DNA from 3 places in the Leifsonia sp. AK011 genome. Region 2 is predicted to be linked to each of the others. Evidence: predicted binding sites of a transcription regulator. Region 2 holds the regulator's gene; each other region holds the start of a gene.
The links. Region 2 encodes HrcA, which represses chaperone genes, less so after heat shock. Its sites were predicted from a motif close to TTNGCACTCGNNNNNNNCGAGTGCNAA; they were not measured.

Region 1 (2,264 bases), 1.1 Mb from region 2:
GGAGGGCCAGGCGGTCGTCTTCGAGGTCGGCACCGGCTCGAAGGGCCCGCAGGCCGAATCGGTCAAGCTGGCCTAGGCAATCCGCGGCCTCCCTGAGGCAGCCGGCGCTCGAGCCTCAGCGCAGGATGGCGAGTGCGACGAGCACGACGGCGGACACGAGCAGGACCGCCGCGAACCCCAGGATCAAGCCGACGGCGATCGGATGCGCCTCCCACACGTGCATCCATCGTCGGTCCATCGAGCGCAGCTCCGCGGGGGTCAGCCTCTGGGAATAGCTGAGCAGAGGCACCCCACGATTCGCGAGGTCGAGAGCCAGCGCGCCGAGCTGGTCGGCGTTCCAGACAATGCCGCTCACCACGGCCAGTCGTTTCGTGGCACCCACGATTATCACGAGGGGGGCGGCGGGCGTCAGGCCGAGCGGCACGCTGTCCACTCTGACCACCTGAACGACCTCTGCTGCGGTGAGGCGTTGCACCCCAAGGCCCGAGCGGATCTCGTACGTACCGTCTCCGAACCGGAGCCGTGCCCGTTTGGTGGTGTGCCGCGACAGGAGGGGAGCGCCGAGAACCGCTGCCGCTCCCAAGCCCGCGATGAACCAGCCGACCCAGATGTTCCCCGAGAGGAACTGCAGCGTCGATATGGCGATGTAGAACACGATGGAAACGAGAGTGAACACGAGGTTCATCCGCAGCACGCGCGCTGTGGCGTCGGCGCTCATGGCGAACTCTGTGATGGAGGATCCGGAGGGCTGGGAGTCGCTGTGACTCGGCGTTGACTCGGTCATGGTCTCAGGCTACGGGTGAACATTGAGTATGCCTTAGTTATTTCGGTTTCGCCGCCGTCGTGCTAGCCACGCCTTGCTTGCACTCACCCCTGTCGAGTGCTAGTTTCTCCTTTGGCACTCGCATGTTCCGAGTGCTAGAGAATTCGTTTGTACGACGTCCGGGAGGGACGAGAAACACACATGGCAAAGATCATTGCTTTCGATGAGGAGGCCCGTCGCGGCCTCGAGCGCGGCCTCAACATCCTGGCCGACGCGGTGAAGGTCACGCTCGGCCCGCGCGGACGCAACGTCGTCCTCGAGAAGAAGTGGGGCGCCCCCACGATCACCAACGATGGTGTCTCCATCGCCAAGGAGATCGAGCTGGACGACCCGTACGAGAAGATCGGTGCCGAGCTCGTCAAGGAGGTCGCGAAGAAGACGGATGACGTCGCCGGAGACGGTACGACCACCTCTGTCGTCCTCGCCCAAGCACTCGTCCGCGAGGGACTGCGCAACGTCGCGGCCGGCGCCGACCCCATCAGCCTCAAGAAGGGTATCGAGAAGGCCGTCGCGGCCGTCATCGAGGCCCTCGTCGCTGGTGCGAAGGAGATCGAGACCAAGGAAGAGATCGCGGCAACCGCATCCATCTCCGCTGGTGACCCCGAGATCGGCGCGCTGATCGCCGAGGCGATCGACAAGGTCGGCAAGGAGGGTGTCGTCACCGTCGAGGAGTCGAACACCTTCGGCACCGAGCTCGAGCTGACCGAGGGCATGCGCTTCGACAAGGGTTACCTGTCGGCGTACTTCGTCACCGACCAGGAGCGCCAGGAGGCGGTCTTCGAGGACCCGTACATCCTCATCGCCAACAGCAAGATCTCGAACATCAAGGACCTGCTGCCCATCGTCGACAAGGTGATCCAGAGCGGCAAGCAGCTCCTCATCATCGCCGAGGACGTGGATGGCGAAGCCCTCGCGACCCTCGTCGTCAACAAGATCCGCGGCATCTTCAAGTCGGTTGCCGTCAAGGCTCCCGGCTTCGGTGACCGTCGCAAGGCACAGCTCGCCGACATCGCGATCCTCACGGGCGGACAGGTGATCTCCGAGGAGGTCGGTCTCAAGCTCGAGAACGCGACGCTCGACCTGCTCGGCCGCGCACGCAAGGTCGTCATCACCAAGGACGAGACCACGATCATCGAGGGTGCGGGTGACGAGGAGGCGATCGCCGGTCGCGTCAAGCAGATCCGCGCCGAGATCGAGAACACCGACTCGGACTACGACCGCGAGAAGCTCCAGGAGCGCCTCGCGAAGCTCGCCGGTGGCGTCGCCGTCATCAAGGCGGGTGCCGCGACCGAGGTCGAGCTCAAGGAGCGCAAGCACCGCATCGAGGACGCCGTGCGCAACGCCAAGGCAGCCGTCGAGGAGGGCATCGTCGCCGGTGGTGGCGTCGCGCTCATCCAGGCTGGCAAGGTCGCCTTCGACGGTTCGGCAGTCCAGGGCCTGG
Region 2 (2,264 bases):
GTAGCCGATGAGTGCGGGGAGGAACCCGAAGAGGATGCCTCCGATGTGGATGAGCGTGGCCCAGAGCTTCTCGTCGCTCGGGCTCATGGGCTGGACCGTCTGGTACGGGTTGGCGGGGGGCGGCGTGGTCTCGGACATGTGCCCATTAAAGCAACATGCCCGGCACCAGCGGTACCGGGCATGCGTGCGTCACGGCTACTTGATGAGGCGGATCGCGAAGGGGTAGCGGTAGCTGCCACCCTCGTTGACCTTCATGAAGCCGATGATCGAGAAGATGATCGACACGACTGCCGCCGCGAGCCAGATGAAGATGCCGATGAAGACGACGGACAGGATGCTGCCCGCGATGTAGCCGAAGAGGATCGTGATCTGGAAGTTCAGCGCTTCCTTGGCCTCGACGTTGGTCTTCTCACCGCGGTCCTTGAACACGAGCCAGATGATGAGCGAGGGAAGGAAACCGAGGATGCCGCCGAGGTGGGCGAACGACGCCCACTGCTTGTCCTCTGCGGGGGTGAGCGGCGCCGCGGGGGCGGGCGCTGCGGGGGGAGGAGTCTGGTCGGTCATGGCTATGTTGGCCTTTCCTGTGAAGAGGTTGTGTGCACAAGGTAGCGCCCCCACGCCCGGCGCTGCAACGATCCTGGCGCAATGCGGCGATACAATTGGCAGTCAGGTTCCCGGAGTGCCAACAGGAGGCGGTGAGATGGTTTCGGAGCGCGGTCTCGAGGTGTTGCGTGTCATCGTGCAGGACTACGTCGCCTCGCGCGAGCCTGTGGGCTCGAAGTCGATCGTCGATCGGCACTCCTTCGGCGTCTCCGCGGCGACGATCCGCAATGACATGGCCCTCCTCGAGGATGAGGAGCTCATCTCCGCCCCCCACACCTCCTCCGGCCGAGTTCCGACCGACAAGGGCTACCGGGTCTTCGTCAACCAGCTCGCAGATCTCCGACCCCTGTCCTCGGCTCAGCGTCACGCGATCGAGACGTTCCTCGGCCAGTCCAATGACCTCGACGACGTGCTGGCCCGCACGGTTCGTCTGCTCTCGCAGCTCACGAACCAGGTCGCACTCGTGCAGTACCCGTCGCTCGCGACATCCCGCGTACGTCATATCGAGTTGGTTCCCCTCACTCCGACGCGCATCATGACGGTGTTCATCACGGATTCCGGCCGGGTGGAGCAGCGTCTCGTCGACCTCTCCCGCCCCGTTGCCGAGACGGAACTCGCCGACCTGCGCACCCGCCTCAACTCGGTTCTGGTGGGGCTGGGGCTCACGGATGCCGCGGCCAGGCTGGCCACCCTCGCAGCCGACTATCCTCCCGAGCGTCGCCCCCTCGTCAGCGAGGTCACCACGAGCCTCGTCGAACAGGTGCTGGCCAACCGCCAGGACAAGCTGGTCATGGCGGGTGCGGCCAACCTGGCGCGTACCGAGGAGGACTTCTCCGGTTCCATCTACCCCGTGCTCGAGGCGATCGAGGAGCAGGTGACCCTGCTGAGGCTGTTCGGCGAGATACAGGTGGAGAGCGGCGGAGTGACGGCCAGCATCGGGCGCGAGAACGAGAGCTTCGGCCTGGAGGAGACCTCGGTGGTCACGAGCGAGTACTCGTCGTCGGGCGGCAGCATCGCGCGTCTCGGCGTGCTCGGGCCCACACGGATGGACTACTCCAACAACATGGCAGCGGTTCGCGCGGTAGCGCGCTACCTCTCGCGACTGCTCGACGAAGACTAGACAAGCGGAACGACGAAGAACGGACACAGTGGCAGACCATTACGAGGTGCTCGGCGTTGAACGTACAGCGAGCGCCGAGGAGATCAAGAAGGCTTATCGGCGGCTCGCACGGGAACTCCACCCCGACGTGAACCCGAGTGCCGAGGCATCCGAACGGTTCAAGCAGGTGACGCACGCCTATGACGTGCTCAGCGACCCCCAGGAACGCCAGCAGTACGACCTCGGTCCCCAGGCGGGATTCGGCGGCGCAGGGTTCGGCGGGTTCGGCGACATCTTCGAGACCTTCTTCGGTGCTGGGCAGCGCACGACCGGGCCCCGGTCCCGTCGTGAACGCGGCCAGGACGGCCTCGTGCGCGTGGAGGTGGATCTCGACGAGGTCATCTTCGGCACGAAGCGCGATCTCGAGGTCAACACCGCCGTCATCTGTCCGACCTGTGACGGTTCCTGCTGCGCGCCCGGTACCTCCCCGGTGCGCTGCGACATCTGCGGCGGCTCCGGGCAGATCCAGCGCACCATGCGCAGCCTCCTCGGCAACGTCGTC
Region 3 (2,264 bases), 1.3 Mb from region 2:
AGGCCCTCGCGGCGCGCCTGGCGTAGCTGCCCGGTCCCTGAGGAGCGGCGAAGCCGCGTCTCGAAGGGTCACGTGGTGCTGCGGGTGGGGCCCTGCATTCAGGGGTCTCCGCCCGTAGACGCCCGCCACACCGGAGACCCCTGAATGCAGGGCCCCACCCTCCGCGGTTTCTGGCGCGCTGGAGCTTAGAGCGAAGGCCATTTCTGGCCTTCGCCGCGACGCCAGCGCTGACGGCCGTCTCGGCCGTCAGGTTCCGCGGGCGTAGCCCGGCGTATTGAAACCCGGTGGGTTGAGTAGCCGCGGCGTAGCCCCGGCGTCATCGAAACCTCACCAACGAACAACACCGACCACGTGGGTGAGGTTTCGATGACGGCCGCTGCGCGGGCCTACTCAACCACCGGGTTTCGATGACGGCCGCTGCGCGGGCCTACTCAACCCCCAGGGAACGACTAGTAAATCTTCTCCCCGCGGGCGAGCATCTCCACGTACTTGGTGATGTTCCGCTCGCGGGTTTCTGCTTTCTTGAGTTGGCTCAGGCGGAAGATGATCGCCCAGCGGTTCTGCTTGGTGAGAGTGGCGAAGAACGCGGATGCCGCGGGGTTGGCGTCGATGGCGGCCTGCAGGTCGGCCGGCACCTCCGCACCCTTCACCCGGTACGCGGCATCCCACCGTCCGTCGCCCTTGGCCCGCTCGATCTCGGCGTGCCCACCGTCGCGCATGCGACCCTCGGCGATGAGGCGCTCGACGATGCCCACATTGCGCTGCGACCACGGGCTGTTGCGGCGCCGCGGGGTGAAAGCGTGGAGCAGGTAATCGTCGTCGAATCGCGCGACCTGGCCATCAATCCATCCATGGCAGAGGGCGACCTCGAGGGCCTCATCCCAGGTCATGCCGGGGGCCGACGAGAGCTTCTTGCGAAGCTTCAGGCGCACCCCGTCATCCGTGCCGTGCTCGAGGAGGTACTGCTCCCACTCCTCGGGGGTGGCGAGGTAGACGATGGGCTTCTCCGCGAACGACGCCATACGGCGATGGTACGAGAAACCCCCGACGCCGAGGGGGAGGGGCGCCGGGGGTTCGTCTGGAGGTGGGGTCAGCTGGCGGTGACCTCGGCCGCCTCGGTGGAGGTGGCGGTCGTCGTGACCGCGACCTTGCGCGGCTTGGCCTGCTCGCTCACCGGGAGCACGACGCTGAGCACGCCGTTCTCGTAGTTGGCGGAGATTGACGCGGTGTCGATGCCCTGACCGAGGGTGAACTGGCGCAGGTAGGAGCCGCCCTGGCGCTCGCGGGTGAGCCACTTCACGTCGCCGTTGCTGCGGGTGGTGCGCTCGGCGCGCACGGTGAGCAGCTGGCCGTCGACATCCACATCGACCGAGCCGGGGTCAACACCCGGGAGGTCTGCGGTGAGGACGTAGTGGTCTCCGTCGCGGTAGAGGTCGATCGGCATCCGGCGGGGACCCTGTCGGGTCGCACCGCGCTCGAGCTCACGGAACGGGTCGAAGAGTACTGCCATGATGATCTGTCCTTCGTCTAGAAGTTGAGTCACCGTGACTCAACTAAGACGAAATTAGCACTCTGGATACGCGAGTGCCAGCGCGTTCGCAACCGGCGAACGCGAGGCATCTGCCAGCTATTTCACTCTTTTCCGGAGCTTTCGCCCCCGAATCACTCTGGCCACGCGCGTGACCGCCTAGCCACTGGCGCCGCGCGTGAACCCTCCGGAAAAGAGAGGATCAAGACCGGGGTGGCGGGGTGGCGGGCTGGTGGCGGGGCAGGTGGTGCGGTGGCGGGGAGAGGGGGGGGCTAGTAGCCGCTGAAGTAGTCGGTGTGGATGCGACGCACACCCTGTTTGCGCAGGGTCTTGCGCACCTCGTTGACGAGTGCGGGTGGGCCCGACACGAACGCACGGCGGGACGCGGCATCCGGGACCGCAGCGGCGATCGCCTCGGGTGTGACACGTCCAGTGCCGCCGTGGACCCAGCCCGTGGGCAGACCCCCGTCGGGCTCCGGCCCGAACAGCACCACGCGCGCACCCGTCCGCTCCAGCACCTCGCGGTAGGGGAGCGGCCCGGCCGTGCTCGTGGCGTAGACGACGGTCACGTCGCGCTTCTCGCCGCGCTCCACGGAGTACCCCAGCTGGGAGGCGAACGGGGTGATGCCGATGCCGCCGGCAACGAGCAGCAGGGGGTCACTGACATCCGCTGGCAGCACGAAGTCGCCGTGCACGCCGGTGCCGTGCACCATAGCGCCGGGCTCGAGGTCGAGCA

Region 1: groL (chaperonin GroEL) is a predicted target of HrcA. The motif match lies at 896-922, and genes of this name have one in related genera.
Region 3: HDC94_RS04430 (Hsp20/alpha crystallin family protein) is a predicted target of HrcA. The motif match lies at 1,565-1,591, and genes of this name have one in related genera.

Annotation. Positions count from the first base shown of each region.
Region 1 covers NZ_JACCCH010000001.1:1,070,715-1,072,978, forward strand. Annotated here, with positions in the region: gene HDC94_RS05285 (cold-shock protein) at 1-76, shown strand, start outside; gene HDC94_RS05290 (hypothetical protein) at 116-784, opposite strand; gene groL (chaperonin GroEL) at 965-2,264, shown strand, end outside.
Region 2 covers NZ_JACCCH010000001.1:2,196,200-2,198,463, reverse strand. Annotated here, with positions in the region: gene HDC94_RS10690 (DUF4870 domain-containing protein) at 1-138, opposite strand, end outside; gene HDC94_RS10685 (DUF4870 domain-containing protein) at 196-564, opposite strand; gene hrcA (heat-inducible transcriptional repressor HrcA) at 701-1,723, shown strand; gene dnaJ (molecular chaperone DnaJ) at 1,752-2,264, shown strand, end outside.
Region 3 covers NZ_JACCCH010000001.1:887,714-889,977, forward strand. Annotated here, with positions in the region: gene HDC94_RS04420 (NADP-dependent isocitrate dehydrogenase) at 1-26, shown strand, start outside; gene HDC94_RS04425 (YdeI family protein) at 450-1,022, opposite strand; gene HDC94_RS04430 (Hsp20/alpha crystallin family protein) at 1,091-1,510, opposite strand; gene HDC94_RS04435 (oxidoreductase) at 1,801-2,264, opposite strand, start outside.